2 regions of the Variovorax sp. OV084 genome follow, and region 1 is predicted to be linked to the other one. Evidence: riboswitches for the same ligand, from Rfam matches in the RefSeq annotation. Region 1 holds a riboswitch; the other holds the start of a gene.

Region 1 (7,439 bases):
CCAGGCCAATGGCCGCAGGCGCCAGGCCGAACACCAGCAGCAGGGTCGTGCCCAGAATCAGGTGCACCTCGGACACGCCCACCGGGTGATGCGGCAACACCTCGAAGAAGCAGAACACCAGCGCAACGGCAATGGCCGAGCGCAGCGCCAGGGCGGCAAGGCCGTCCTTCACGGCCGTATCGAAGGCCACCTTGCCTGTGTAGGCGAGAGCAGCTGCCGCCGTGGCGTAGCTGAGGAAGATCTTGGATCCGTCGACGAGACCTGGTTCGATGTGCATCGAGCACCTCCTGAAATGCACCGCAGTGCGAAAGTTGATTGTTGGTTCATGGGCCTGCTTGCGCAAGCCCCTTCGATATGACCAATGGTCGAGGCTTGCGCCGCAGCCGTCGCCAGCCGATCACGACGCCGCTGGCCGAGGCCACGGTGCCGACGATGGAAAGCAGCCACACCACGAGGTCCCAGGCCGGCCGGTACTGGATGAGCCAGGGAAAGTCGAGGCTGTGCGCCGCATTGAAGAGCCAGCGTCGCAGCCTCGAATTGCTGTCGTTGCTGCCGGCGACCTGCCCGCTGGCCGGGTCGATGTAGATCCAGCTGTGCGCGGGGTCGTCGAACTGCAGCCGCCACACGGGCACGGTGCGCTCGCGGTGGTGGCCGTACCAGTGGAAGTCTTCGCGGGCCTGCAGCGTGGCCTGGGTGATGGCGCCGGGCCGCAGGCGGGCGGCGGCGCGCAGGATGTCGCTCTTGCCGATGACGGCGGGGCCACCCGTGGCCGCATCGACAACCCGCACGCGCGCCTTCGCGTCGCGCAGCTGCAGCAGCGGCTTGCCGTCGAACCACAGCAGCACGGCCTCGCGCGGTGCGGCCTCGCCCTCGCCTGACGGCAACACCGCTGGCGGCCAGGGGAACGGCGACTTACCGGCACCCGTGTAGCGCGCCATCGCAGCCGCGTCGCCCGGCCCGCGCTGGAACCAGCCATTGGGGTTCATCGACAGCCAGCCGCTGATGATCCACGTCAGCACGAAGAACCCGCCGAGCAGCCCCGCGATGTGGTGCCAGGCCATCCATCCGTTGTACGGCGTGACCGCGCCATTGCGGAACCTGCGCCGCAGGCGCACCCGCAGGATGCCGATGACGATGCCCGTCACGGCCGAGACGATGCATGCCGCCGACAGCCACACCACCACGTCGTGCCACAGCGGCGGATCGGCGCGCAGTGGCGTGAAGTAGATCCAGTGCGGCACGGAGCCCAGCCAGTTCCAGAAGCGCTCCGCGCGTGTGGTGTCGCGCACCACTTCGCCGTTGCGCGAAGACACGTACAGCTCCGTGCCGGCCGCGTCGCCGACTTCGACGCGGTGCAGCGGGCGCAGCGGGTTCAGGCCCTGCGGCACGGTCCACTGATCACGCTCCAGCGTCTCGGCCCAGTGCGCACTCGCATGGCCCGAGAAGGCCCGCGCGATGGCCTCGGCCTGCGCGGCATCGACCGGGCCGGGCACATGGCCGTCGCGCGCCGAGACCGTGTGCCGGCCTCCGCTCGCATCGACGATGCGCCATACGGGCTCGGCGTTGATGCCGCCCTGCATCTCCAGCACCATGCGCCGCGGCTGCACGCGGGCCGCCTGCGGCAGCGCGTCGAGTGCAGCGGTTGGCGACACCGCCGCCTGCTCGAAACGCAGCGGCGCCAGCCCCGCAAGTCGCTCTTCGTCCGTGAGGTTGGGATACCCCACGTACATCATCACGACGCCCGAGACGAACCACATGACGAACAGCAGGCAGCCGCCGATGCCCAGCCACCGGTGCGTCCAGTAGAGCCAGTGCCGGATGATCGGCCAGGCGCGGCGCCATGCGGAAGTCATGGGAGCGCCGCTCAGAAGTTGACCAGAGCCGACAGCTCGAACGAACGCGGGCGGCCCAGCAACCACTGGTTGCCGCCGTTCGAGAACGACACCGCATAGCGGCGATCGGCCAGGTTGTAGGCGCGCAGCGCAAGCTTCAGCGAAGGATTCGCCTGCCAGCTCACGCCCGCATCGGCCACGGTGTAGGAGCCGATCTTGCGCGAGTTGGCCGTATCGACCTGGCGCGGTCCGACGTAGCGCACGCCGAAGTCAGCCTCCCACTGCGGCAGGAAGCGCCAGTTGAGCCAGAGATTCGCGGCCTCTTCGGGCACGCCAGTGGGCGTGTTGCCCGCGCGCGAGACGAGGCGCCCGCTGACGACTTCGTTGAAGTCGTCGTAGCGCGCGCGCAGCTTGGCCACGTTGGCTTCGAGCCGCAGCGTCGAGGTGAGCGCCAGGTCGAGCGTGGCCTCGATGCCTTCGGACGACTGCTTGCCGATCTGCTGGGTGATGGTCGGATCGGTCGCGTCGCGCGAGAGCAGCTTGGTCTTCTCGATGCGATAGGCCGCCACGGTCCAGGCCCCGCGGTTGTCGGCCAGCTGGCGCTTGTAGCCAACCTCGACCTGCCGGCCGGTGCTGAGCTCGAACGGCACCTGCGTGGCCGAGGTGGAGATGAGCGAGGTCAGCGGGTCGGCCGCGCGCGCCACCTGCGCATAGAACGACTGCGACACATCGGGCGCATACACCACGCCGAGGCGGCCGGTGGCGTACTCGAAGGTCTTGCCGAGGTTGTTGGCCGCGTTCTGCAGGTCGGTGCGCGCCACCTTGGCATGGTCCCAGCGCAGGCTGCCCACCACCGACCACTGCTCGTTGAAGGCCAGCTTGTCTTCGGTGAAGAAGGCGTAGGTGTCGGTCTTGGTCCGGTAGCGCGGCGTGTAGGCCACGGGCGACACGTAGTAGCCGGGGTTGAAGGCGAAGGGGTCGACCACCGAGCGCCCGCCGTACGGTGAATCGTTGCTGTGCTGGAAGTTGATGTGATTCGCGTCGAAACCCACCAGCACCTGGTTGGCCAGGCCGAACAGGCCGTGCTTGAAGGTGGCGTCGGTGCGGTTGCCGATCTGCTCCTGGTCGTGGCCGATTTCCAGGTAGTCGCCGCGCGTCACGCGCCGCGTGGTGGCGTTGTAGGTGTAGGTCTCGCTGTCGCGCCAGTGGCGCTTGCTCTCCAGCCGGTAGAGCTGGTTGCGCACGGTGACGGCGCTGTTGGGCGTCCACTGGGCGTCGAGCCGGGTCCACTTGTCGCGGTACTTGATTTCCGAATCGTCGACGTTGTAGTTCTGGCGCAGCGTCTGGCTGCTGAGGCGGCCGTCGATCAGCGGCACGCCGAAGTAGCGCTGCGGCGACTGCCGGCCCTCGTCGTGCGACAGCGTGAACTGCAGCTGCGGCGACACGTCGAGCCGCACGGCCGCGCCCACGGCCAGGCTCTCGGCCTGCCCGCGCTGCATGAAGCCGTCGGTCTGGCGGTGGCTGATGTCGAAGCGGTAGGAGAGCTTGTCGTTGATCGCCCCGCCGCTGCCAAAGGCCACCTGGCGGGTGGCGTCGGAGCCCACCGTGACCAGCGCCTCGTTCTGGATCGGGCCGCGCGTCGGCTTCTTGGGCACCACGTTGATGGCGCCGCCGATGGCACCCTCGCCGTACATCACCGAGGCCGCGCCGCGCAGCACCTCGATGCGGTCGACAGACCAGGTGTCGAACGGGAAGGTGACGGTGCCCGCGCCCGCGTAGAGGCGCGTGCCGTCGAACAGCTGCATCACCGAGCCGTGGCCCGAGAAGCCGCGCGCCGCCATCGCGGTGCCGCCGTTGCCGGGGCCGGGCGTGCCGGTGATGCCAGTGGCGCGGGTGGCGGCATCGATCACCGAGACGTCGCCGCGTGCACGGATGGTGTCGCCCGTCAGCACCTCGATGCTGGCCGGCGTTTCCAGCGGCGTGAGGCCCAGGCGGCTACCGGTGTGCGAGGGTTCGTCGATGGCGAGCGGGGTATGCCGTTCGGCCTCGACCTGCACCGGCTTAAGGCTCTGGCTGTTGCTGCTGGCTGCTTCACCCGACGACTGCGCGAAGACCGCGGAAGGCCCGAAAACCAACCCCAGACCCAGTGAAAGACCCGAAAGGCGCGTCCAACGCAGCGGCGCACCCGTGCGATCGCGCGCTGGCGATGCATGACCCATGTGACTTCTCCTCCGGCCTGCGTCCCCGCAGGCTCCTGACCGATAGAGGACGCGGCGGAAGAGGCGAAGGGACTGCGACGGTACGCGCGAGCGCGAAGCGGTGGCAGGCCCGGACACGCACTCCCGCAGCGTCCGAAGGCGGTTGCGAAGGCCGGTATCCGGGCTTGCGGAGCGCCGCGGCGTGCCAATCAATCAATGAATGGATGCACACCGCGGCCGAAACCCTCGCCTTCCCACGCCGAAGCGCAGTGGCTGCCCGTGCCGTCTGGGAGGCATGAGCGTGAGGGTTTCCAGATCCGCTGACCGTTGCGGGGGCAGCGCAGGAGTTGCAGCGTCAATCAATCAAGAATGAACGACGCGGCGCACCTGCTTCCCGTTTAACCCCGTGGCCATGAGATGGCGTGCGGGGCACCTTCGAACCGTGTTGCCTGGCGGGATTAATAAGAATTAACGCACCAGAACGGCGGGATTATAGGGAGAGGCCTTCCGCCGAAGGCCTCTGATGGGCCTCAGGCAGGCCTTCCGTCGGGTCCGAACAGCCGCCGCATCACGGCCACGCCCGCCACCAGCGCGTTCGAATAGGTGGCATAGGGATCGTGGGCTGCCTCCAGCGGCACATAGACGTGGGAGGTCTCGCCAGGCGTGTCGTCGACCGCCTCCATCAGCACCCAATAGAACTCGCCCGCCTCCAGTTCATGGACGGTGAGCGCGATGTTTCTCGATGAGGGCATGGAGGTAAGAGTGGCTGACAAGGTTGTCGGTTCTTTTTTTGAATGGGCGGGGTACGCACGCGGTTGACAGTGCTTTCGGGTTTCTCCTACAGAGCCCGGTGCCGGTGCGACCTAATGTTGTAGTCAGGGACCTTTCAGAAGCCTTTCCAAGAACAGGAGGCAGCATGAAGCATTTCACTCTTGAACCGGGCATGCGATCGAGCATCGGCGGGGCCTTTTACCCGACCGGCTACTCGATGGTGATGTTTCCGAGTGCGGAAGACGCCGACCGCATCGGCCACCGCCTGATCGAAAAAGGCATGAGTGGCGACGAGGTCTATCTGCTGCCCGCGCAAACGGTGCTGGCCGAAATCGCCCCGACCGCGAAGACATCCGACAACCCCCTGCCCTCCGCCGGCACCGACGCCGCGACGGTACGCGCCTATACCGAGTTGGCGCGCGACGGCCACACGGGCCTGCTGGTGAGGACAAGAGACGGCGCTGCCGCCGAACGCCTGATGGAACTGGTGCGCACCGTGCCCTATTCCATCGCCCAGCGCTACCGCACACTGGTCATCGAAGACCTCTGAGAAGAAGAGGAAAGCGGGCGTCTTCAAGCCGGCACGGCCATCGACACGGCGCGCTGGACTACATCACGGGCCATGGCCTGGGCGAGTTCGTGCTCGCCAAGGAACACGGTGGCAGAGGTTTCCTGCGTGAGCAGCCGGGCCTCCTGCTCGTTGTGGCTGCGGATCACGGTCTGGATGGTAGGGTTGAGTGTGCGCGCCGTCTCCATCATCTGGCGCACGTTCATGGCGTCGGGCGTGGCCACCACCAGCACGCGGGCGCGCGCGATGTGGGCCTGGATCAGCACCGCCGGGTCGGCCGCGTCGCCCCACACGGCCGGCGTGCCGGCCTCGCGCAGCTTTTCGACAAGCTCGCGGTTCTGCTCGGCCACCACGTAGGGAATGTCGTGCGCGTCGAGTTCGGCCGCAATGCGGCGCCCCACGCGGCCGTAGCCCACCAGCACCACTTGCCGCGAGAGGTACTTGGCCTCGGTGGTCATGGGCAGTTCGGCCAGCGGGTCGTCGCGCGATTCGAGCCCGCGCGCGAAGGACGAACGGGCATGGAGCCACTTCTGCATCGGCCCTATCAGGCTGAACCACAACGGGTTGGTGGCAATGGAAATCAGCGCACCCGCCAGCACCAGGCTCTGGCCCTCCACCGGCAGCAGGCCCAGCGACACGCCCAGCCCGGCCAGGATGAACGAGAACTCGCCGATCTGCGCCAGGCTGGCGCTCACCGTGAGCGCCGTGCCCAGCGGGTAGCGGAACACCAGCACCAGCGCGCAGGCCGCAAGCGACTTGCCCAGCACGATGACCAGCACCACCGCCAGTACCTGCAGCGGCCGCTCGATCAGCACCGAGGGGTCGAACAGCATGCCGACCGACACGAAGAACAGCACCGCGAAGGCGTCGCGCAACGGCAGCGACTCTTGCGCGGCGCGGTGGGCAAACTGCGACTCGCGCATGACCATGCCGGCGAAGAAGGCGCCCAGCGCAAACGACACGCCGAACAGCGCCGCCGAGGCAAAAGCGATGCTCACGGCAGCGGCCACCACGCACAGCGTGAACAGCTCGCGCGAGCCGGTCCGCGTGACCTGCCAGAGGATCCACGGGAACACGCGCCGCCCCACCACCAGCATCAGCGCCACGAAGCCGCCGACTTGCAGCAGCGTGAGGCCCAGCGTCTGCCACAGCGGATCGGCCGGCCCGGCGTGTTCACTTTTTCCGCCCAACGTGCCCGCCAACGGCGGCAACAGCACGAGCACCAGCACCATCGCCAGGTCTTCGACCACGAGCCAGCCGACGGCGATGCGGCCAGTGAACGAATCGAGGATGCCCAGGCTTTCGAGCGCACGCAGCAGCACGACCGTGCTCGCCACCGACAGCGCGAGCCCGAACACGAGCGCTGCGCCGGGGCTCCAGCCCCACCACAGGGCCAGCCCACCGCCGAGCAGCGTGGCCACGCCGATCTGCGCGATCGCGCCGGGCAGTGCGATCTTGCGTACGGCTAGCAGGTCGTCGAGGGAAAAATGAAGGCCTACGCCGAACATCAGCAACATGACGCCGATTTCGGCAAGCTGGGCGGCGATTTCCGCGTCGGCCACGAAGCCCGGTGTGAACGGGCCGATGATCACGCCCGCCAACAGGTAGCCGACCAGCGCGGGCAGCCGCAGCTTGGCTGCCAGGAATCCGAACACCAGCGCCAGCCCCAAGCCGGCGGCAATCGTGTTGATGAGGGAAACGCTGTGGGGCATCGCTCCATTTTGCAGGAACGATGTCTGCCCTTTTATTTCACACGGCCATCTTGTCCAGGGCCCGGCTGTCGTGCCGAGCGATCAGCCGGCCATCTTGCTGGTGCGAGCAGCCTCCAACGTCTCAGGCTCTTGCGCCTCTACCCAAGTCTCGTTGTTGAGCCCCGCCTGCAGCCGCGTCTCGTCAAGCTCGTTGGTCCACTTGGCAACCACGATGGTGGCGACGCCATTGCCGATCAGGTTGGTGAGCGCGCGCGCCTCCGACATGAAGCGGTCGATGCCCAGGATCAGTGCAAGCCCCGCCACCGGCACGTGGCCCACCGCCGACAGCGTGGCCGCCAGCACGATGAAGCCGCTGCCC
Region 2 (7,439 bases), on a different contig from region 1:
GGCGGGCCGTGGCTTGCGGGCTGGAGGCAAACCACGCGTGGAAGTAACTGGCGCGCACCGGGCCCTGCACGTACAGCGCCTCGCCGCCGCGTGCGCCCACGGGCTGCGTCGCGCCGGGCCTGGCAGTGTGCGCGGCGGGCGCCAGTGGCGTTTCGCAGCGCGAATAGTGGAAGGTGTGTCCGCGCAGGGTGTGGCTGCCGAGGGTGAGCTGTTGCGGGCCAAGGCCGGCGAGCCGCTTCTGCATGGTCACGCGGCCCGGCAGCAGGCCCCAGAGGCGGTGGACCTGCGCGTCGTCTTGCGTGGCCAGTTCGTCGAACAGCGCCATCATGCCGCCGCACTCGGCCCAGACCGGCTTGCCCGCAGCGGCATGCGCGGCGAGCGATTCGCGCATCGGCGCGCAGGCGGCCAGCGCTTCGGCGTGCAGTTCGGGGTAGCCGCCGGGCAGCCAGACCGCGTCGCATGCCGGCAAGGCATCGCCTGCGAGCGGCGAGAAAAAGGACAGCCGCGCCCCCAGCGCCGTGAGCACGTCGAGGTTCGCGGGGTAGATGAATGAAAAGGCCGCATCGCGCGCAATGGCGATGGCGCGGCCAGCCAGCAGCGGCGGCACGGCTTCTGCCTCGCCGGAAGCGGGTGCCTCGAAACGCACCTGCGGCAGTTGACTGGTCTGCATCTGCCCGAGCGGCGTGGCGCCCAGCACATCGGCCGCCGCGTCGAGACGCGCCATCGCATCGCCGAGTTCGGTAGCGGCCACGAGGCCCAGGTGCCGCTCGGGCAGCGTGAACCCCGCGTCGCGCGGCAAGGCGCCAAGCCACTGCGAGGGTTCGCGCAGCGCGTCTTTCAACATGCCCGCGTGCCTCTCGCTGGCCACGCGGTTCGCCAGCACGCCGGCCCATGGCAACCCAGGCCGGAAGTTCTGCAGCCCGTAGGCCAGCGCGCCGAAGGTGCCCGCCATGGCGTGCGCATCGATCACCGCCAGCACCGGCAGGCCGAAGCGCTCAGCCAGGTCGGCCGCGCTGGGCGTGCCGTCGAACAGGCCCATCACGCCTTCGATAATCACAAGGTCGCACTCGGCCGCCGCGGCGCGCAGGCGCGAGCGGCAATCGGCCTCGCCGGTCATCCAGAGGTCGAGCGAATGCACCGGCGCGCCGGTGGCCAGCGCCAGCCAGTGCGGGTCGAGAAAGTCGGGCCCGCACTTGAAGGCGCGCACGCGCCGCCCCTGGCGCGCATGCAGCCGCGCGAGCGCCGCGGCGACGGTGGTCTTGCCCTGCCCCGAAGCCGGGGCAGCCACCAGCACCGCGGCGCACGAGACTGCCGCGGCACCGGCGGTGTCGCCTGGTTGGGTAGCTTGGCTTAGTGAGGCGTCCACTTGAGACCGACGTACGCGGTGCGGCCGGCATTGGCGTACAGCCGCGCGAACTGGTAGTCCTTGTTGCCCACATTGTCGACGCGGGCCACGAGGTTGAGGTCTCGCGTGATCTGCGTGCTGGCCGACAGGTTCAGCACGGTGTAGCCACCGAGCTTGATGGTGTTGGCCGCGTCGTCGTAGCGCTTGCTCGAGGACTGCACCTCGGCGCCCAGCGTCCAGCCGGCGACGCGCCAGTCGGCGCCCAGGGTGCCATGGCGCTTGGAGCGGCGTGCGAGCAGGTTGCCGGTGTCGGCGTCCTTCGGGTCCTGCACGTCGAGCGAGGCGCGCAGCGTGACGTCGCCCAGGCGCTGGCTGGCCGACAGCGTGGCGCCCTGCAGGGTGGCACGGTTCACGTTGGTGTAGCAGCCGAACGTCGAGGCACAGCCCGTGGCGGTGCCGACGAAGTTGATCAGGTTGCGCACGCGGTTGCGATACACCACGATGCCTGCGGTGGTGCCGTCCTTGGCGTAGTTCATGCCCAGCTCGACGTTCTGGCTGCTTTCGGGCCGCAGCGTGGACACGCCGTATTCGCTGAAGCGCTGGTACAGGGTGGGCACGCGGAAGGCGGTGCCGGCCGAGGCCGTGAAGCGCAGCGACGGGGTGATGGCATAGCCGTAGGCCGCGCTGCCGGTGGTCTTGCCGCCGAACTCGCTGTCCCTGTCGTGGCGCACATGCAGCTGCAGCGAATGCGGGCCCTGCACGAAGCCGTAGCCGAGCGAAATCGCATCCTGCGAGCGGTCGCGTGACAGCAGCTTCGACGAGGTGGTGGGCGCGTTTTCGAGCGCGTCTTCGCGGCGCTCGAAGGTGGCCGTCACCAGGTGCGGGCCGAAGCGGAATTCGTTCTGGAACAGGTAACCGCGCAGGTTGGTTTCGGTCCGGTAGAACGAAGGCTGCGTCTTGTAGACCGACTGCGAATCGGTCACCTGCACGCGGGTGCTGTAGATGTCGTTCCACTTGGCCGACCAGGTCAGGCCGGCGGTACGCAGCGTGTTGTTCGACACGTCGTCGCGGAACAGGATCGGCGGCTTGGTCCTGTAGGAGACGGTGGCGTCGTAGCCGGCCTTGATGTCGCTGGTGAGCAGCGTGGCCTCCAGGCGCTGGTCCGGCGTGATCTGCAAGCCCAGCTTCACGTTGCCCGAGGTGCTGTTGTAGCCGTCGCGGTCGGGGCTGGTGTAGCCGTCTTTCACCACGTTGCGCTTGCTTGCGGGCTGCACGTTGTAGCCCTTGCTTTCCTCGTGCGCCACGCCGAACGAATAGTCGAACAGGCCCGACTTGCCGCTCACGCCGCCTTCGATCTTGCGCAGGCCCTTGCTGCCGAAGCCGATGCCCGCGTAAGGCGACACGCCCTCTTCGCCGCGCTTGGTGAAGAGCTGGATCACGCCGCCCACGGCGTCGGAGCCGTACACCGCGGCGGCCGGGCCGCGCAGCACTTCGATGCGGTCGATCTGCGAGAGCGGAATGCCTTCCCAGCCGGCGCCGCCGGTCGATTGCGAGTCGATGCGCACGCCGTCGAGGTACACGGCCGTGAAGCGCGTTTCAGCGCCGCGGATGAACAGGCTGGTGGTGTTGCCCACGCCGCCGCTGCGCGAGATCTCGATGCCGGGCAGGCGCGCCAGCACGTCGGCCACGCCGGTCGCGCCGCTGCGCTCGATGGTCTTGCGGTCGATGATGGACACGTCGCCCACCAGGTCCGACAGCGCCTGCGGCGTGCGGTTGGCCGTGACCACCGTTTCGCCCAGCGTGGGGGCGTCTTGTGCATGGGCCAGGCCACCGAAGGCGGAAGCCAGCGCCAGCGGCAGGCAGGCATGGCGGAGACGGCGCGCAGGAGCGCGGCCGCGAGAAAAGCAAACGTGGGAAATCATGAATGAGCCGAACGAACGTCAATACCCCTCGCCGGCCTCCCCGCCGGCGCCTGGGCGCCATGGCCGCCCCATGCACAGATCACGCATGCGGCAGCCGCCTTGTTGGCCGGTATCCGGGCTGGCAGAACGGCCCCTCACCGCCTTCCCAGGCGCCTGTTTCAGGGCACCCAGTGGCTTCGATGGAAAGGGGTTGGCGCCTTGCGGCGCCGTCTGCTTGACCGTTGCGGGGGCAGCGCAGGCGGCTTCGGCCTTGTTCCGTCCTGATGAGGTCGGGGGCTTCCACTCCTGCTTCCCGTTGAACCGCGGCGCGTGAACCACGCCGCAGGCACCAACGGGCGGGATTTTATGCCAGTGACTTGGCTCGCCCCCAGGCTGCGCGCACTTCGTGTCGCTTCTCCTTCCCCCTACCGGGGGCAACACCTGAGGCCCGGTAAAGCCGGTTCCTCGGTGTTCCCGCCTGGGCGGCGCTCGCAGCTAACATCCCAGCCCATGATGCGGCCCGCCTCGGTAGTTCTCAATCTTCGTTCGGCGCTGCAGCGTGTCTTCGGTGTCTCGGGCTGGCAGTCGATGCTGCTGTGGGCCATCGTGGCCGGTTTGCTCGGCACGCTGGCGACCGAACTTTTTCGCGCGGCGCTTTATCACTTCGAGCATCTGGTGCTCGGTCCGGGCGAAGGGCTGGTGGCAATGGCGAAGCACCTGCCGTGGTGGGCGCGCATCGCCTGCCCCACGCTGGGTGGACTGGTGGCCGGCGGCCTGCTGGTGCTGGCGAAACGCGTCGCCTTGCGCAGCGCCGCCTCCGACTACATGGAAGCCATCGTGCTCGGTAATGGGCGCATTCCGGTGGCGCAGACGCTGGTGCGCAGCGCCTCGTCGCTGGTGAGCATCGGCACCGGTGGTTCCATCGGGCGCGAGGGCTCGATGGTGCAGCTGGCGGCGCTGGCGTCGTCTCTGCTGGGGCGGGTGTTCCGCTTTCCGGTCGAGCGGCTGCGGTTGCTGGTGGCCTGCGGCGCGGCGGCCGGCCTGACCGCCGCCTACAACGCACCCATTGCCGGCGCCTTCTTCGTCGCCGAGATCGTGCTGGGCTCTATCGCGATGGAAAGCGTGGGGCCGATCATCATTGCCTCGGTGGTCGCCAACGTCGCGATGCGCGCCCTGCCCGGCTACCAGCCTCCTTACAAGATGCCGGCGTTCCCGGAAATCCACGGCACCGAGGTCGTGCTGTTCTGCGTGCTCGGCGTGCTGCTGGGCTTTGCGGCGGCCGGCTTCCTGCGCGCGTTGCAGGGCAGCCGTGCGCTGTTCTCGCGCTTGCCGGTTGCGTTGCCGTGGCGGCTGGCGTTGGGCGGGCTCGTGATGGGTGCGGTGTCGGTGCCCATGCCCGAGGTCTGGGGCAACGGCTACAGCGTGGTCAATTCGGTGCTGCACACGCCCTGGCCGTGGACGCTGATCGCGATGGTGCTGGTCGCCAAGGCGGTCGCCACGATGGCCACGGCCGGCTCGGGCGCGGTGGGCGGCGTGTTCACGCCGGCGCTGTTCTTCGGCTGCATGGTCGGTGCGCTGTTCGGCCTTGGCGCGCAGGCGCTGTGGCCAGCGGCCACCTCGGCGCCGTTCGCCTATGCCATCGTCGGCATGGGCGCATTCCTGGCGGGCGCCACGCAGGCGCCGCTGATGGCCATCCTGATGATCTTCGAGATGACGCTCAGCTACCAGGTCATGCTGCCGCTGATGGCGGCGAGCGTCATCGCGTATTTCGTCGCACGCTCGGCCAATGCCGGCTCGATGTACGAGATCACCCTGCACCGCAACGAGCAGCGGGACACGCAGATGCGCCTGCGCGGGCTGCACATGCGCGACCTGGTGCAGCCAGCCGAGACGGTGGTCGGCCCGGAGGCAGACCGCGAAGCGATGAGCAGGCTCTTCCTGCAGCACCCGGTGAAGTACCTGTACGTGGTGGACGCGGGCAACCGTTACCTCGGCGTGGTGCCGCTTTCGTCGCTCGGCACGGCGCCAGCGGAAACGACCGCGGGCGCCCTGCTCTCGCAGGCCATCCAGCCGCTCACCGCCGACACCGGGCTGGGCGAGGCGCTGCAGCGTTTTCTCGATCACCTGGGCGAACGGCTGCCCGTGATCGAGAGCGCCGGCAACCCTGTGCTGCTCGGGATTGTTGCCAAGAGCGCGCTGCTCGCCACCTACGTGCGGCTGAGCGAGTAGCGCAGTACTGCTTTTTTACTTGGCGGGACGTACCGCCATCACCTCGATCTCGACCAGGTAGGCCGGGTTGGCGAGCGCCGCCACCTGCATTGCCGAACGCACCGGCAGTCGGGGCTGGGCGGTGGTGCCGAAGAACTGGGTGTAGCCCTCCATGAAGCCGGCGAAATCCATCTTGTTGTCCTTGGCCGGATCGCCGACGAGAAACACCTGCATCTTCACCACGTCGCCCATCGTCAGGCCCAGGCCTGTGAGGCTCTTCTCGATGGCTTTGAGCACGCCGACGGTCTGGCCCTTGGTGTCGCCGCCATAGGCCGCCGCGCTGTTCTTGGGCGCGGTCGCGTCCTGCAGCGGCGGCACCTGGCCCGAGAGGTAGACGTTGGTGAACGAGGATGGCACTTCCACCGCCGCCGAAATCGGGAAGCTGGAGTTCGGAATGCGGTGGCGAATGATTTCATCGGCCGCATGGGCGGCGCCGGTGCCGGCTGCGAGCAGTGCGGCGACGAGCGCCAGCTTCTTCGTGATGGAGGTCATGGTCATGCGTGTTGTCTCTCTGCTGGGGTGGATGAAGAAAGGATCTGCCAGGTATCGAAAGAAGAAGGCCGATCAAGGCCGCAGCTTCTTGACGCTCTCCGCCGCAATGGCGTCAGGATACTGGTTGCCGAAATGGGTACGCGCGTAGCCGACCACGGAAGCGATCTGCTCGTCGCTCAGCATCTTGCCAAAGGCGGGCATGCCTTTCTGCCCATTGATCACCACGTAGAGCGGGTACTCCGCGCTTGCGAGCCGCGGGTTCGAGGCGAGCGCCGGATAGGCGCCTGCGCCCTTCGCCCCTTGTCCCTGCGCCATGTGGCAGCCCTGGCAGGTCGCGCGGTAGATCGCCTCGCCCGAGCTCTCCTGGAATCGGGGGCCGACGGAAAAGACGGGCTCCGGCGACTGCGCGAAAGCAGCCTGGCCGGCCACCGAGGCCAGCGCGCCCAGCGAAAGGCCGAGCAGCGCGCGCTTGAAGGTCGTGATGTTGTTGTTCATGGTGGGTGTGTCCTTCACTCGGCTTTCACGCAACGGCGCGGGCATGCAGCCGCTGGATGGCGTCGAGCGACGAGAGCAGTGCGCCCTCCTGCCAGGCCGGAATGTAGGAAGCGTGCTCGCCAGCCAGCGCGATGCGGCCGTCGACCTGGCACAGGTTCTTGTAGTGCTTCTGGCGCGTCTCGTCGGTCCACATGCCGTAGCAGCCGTGCGTGCCGGGCACGCGGTGCCAGCCCACGGAAATGCCGTTGTCGAATTCGCTCGCGTACTGCGGATGCAGCTGCGTGCCGAACTCGACCGCGCGGCGCACGCGCTCCTCGGGCGCCATGGCGGTGAATTCGTAGGAGTTCGGGCCGTCGAACACGTAGGCGCCCAGCACCACCGACTTGCCCTTGGCGCCATAGCGCGTCGAGGGATACGAAATGCGCGAGATCGGCAGGTCTGTGTAGCTGATGCCGCCGTAGATGTGCTCGTCTTCTTCCCAGAAGCGGCGCTTGAACTGCAGGCCCACCTTCACCGAAGCGCCGTAAGGCACGGCGTTGATGGCCTCCTGCATTGCCGAGCCCACCTGGATGTCGATCTGGCTGAGCACCGACAGCGGAATGGTGCACAGGCACCAGTCGGCCTTGGCCTGCGTGACCGCGCCGCCCTTTGATGCATCGGTGTAGGTGACCGTCACGCCGCGGTCGTTCTGCTCGATCTTCGTGACCTTGGCGCCGTAGCGGATCAGGCTGCCCACTTCTTTCTGGAAGGCCTTGGCGATCATGTCCATGCCGCCCACGGGCTGGAAGATCGCGCTCTGGAATTCGTAGTCTTGCCCGCTGGCGATGTAACGCCAAAGATTCGATTGCAGCAGCTCGCTCATGTCGAGCGGCTTCGACGGTTTGGCCAACGGCATGAGGCCGCCGCCCGCATCGACTTCATAGCCGCGGCGGTCGCTG

Evidence for each region. Region 1 has a riboswitch for cobalamin ahead of BMW87_RS27525 (TonB-dependent receptor). Riboswitches for the same ligand answer to the same signal wherever they lie in the genome.
Region 2: another riboswitch for cobalamin. It lies ahead of BMW87_RS02090 (TonB-dependent receptor domain-containing protein); the one in region 1 lies ahead of BMW87_RS27525 (TonB-dependent receptor).

The regions. Positions count from the first base shown of each region.
Region 1 covers NZ_FOII01000016.1:36,591-44,029, reverse strand. The annotation lists gene BMW87_RS27535 (energy-coupling factor ABC transporter permease) at 1-277, opposite strand, end outside; gene BMW87_RS27530 (PepSY domain-containing protein) at 324-1,853, opposite strand; gene BMW87_RS27525 (TonB-dependent receptor) at 1,865-4,051, opposite strand; cobalamin riboswitch at 4,183-4,482, opposite strand; gene BMW87_RS27520 (hypothetical protein) at 4,561-4,782, opposite strand; gene BMW87_RS27515 (hypothetical protein) at 4,947-5,351, shown strand; gene ybaL (cation:proton antiporter domain-containing protein) at 5,375-7,081, opposite strand; gene BMW87_RS27505 (dicarboxylate/amino acid:cation symporter) at 7,163-7,439, opposite strand, start outside.
Region 2 covers NZ_FOII01000001.1:415,793-423,231, reverse strand. The annotation lists gene BMW87_RS02095 (cobyrinic acid a,c-diamide synthase CobB) at 1-1,366, opposite strand, end outside; gene BMW87_RS02090 (TonB-dependent receptor domain-containing protein) at 1,351-3,267, opposite strand; cobalamin riboswitch at 3,354-3,615, opposite strand; gene BMW87_RS02085 (ClcB-like voltage-gated chloride channel protein) at 3,757-5,475, shown strand; gene BMW87_RS02080 (RidA family protein) at 5,491-6,012, opposite strand; gene BMW87_RS02075 (c-type cytochrome) at 6,079-6,501, opposite strand; gene BMW87_RS02070 (flavin monoamine oxidase family protein) at 6,527-7,439, opposite strand, start outside.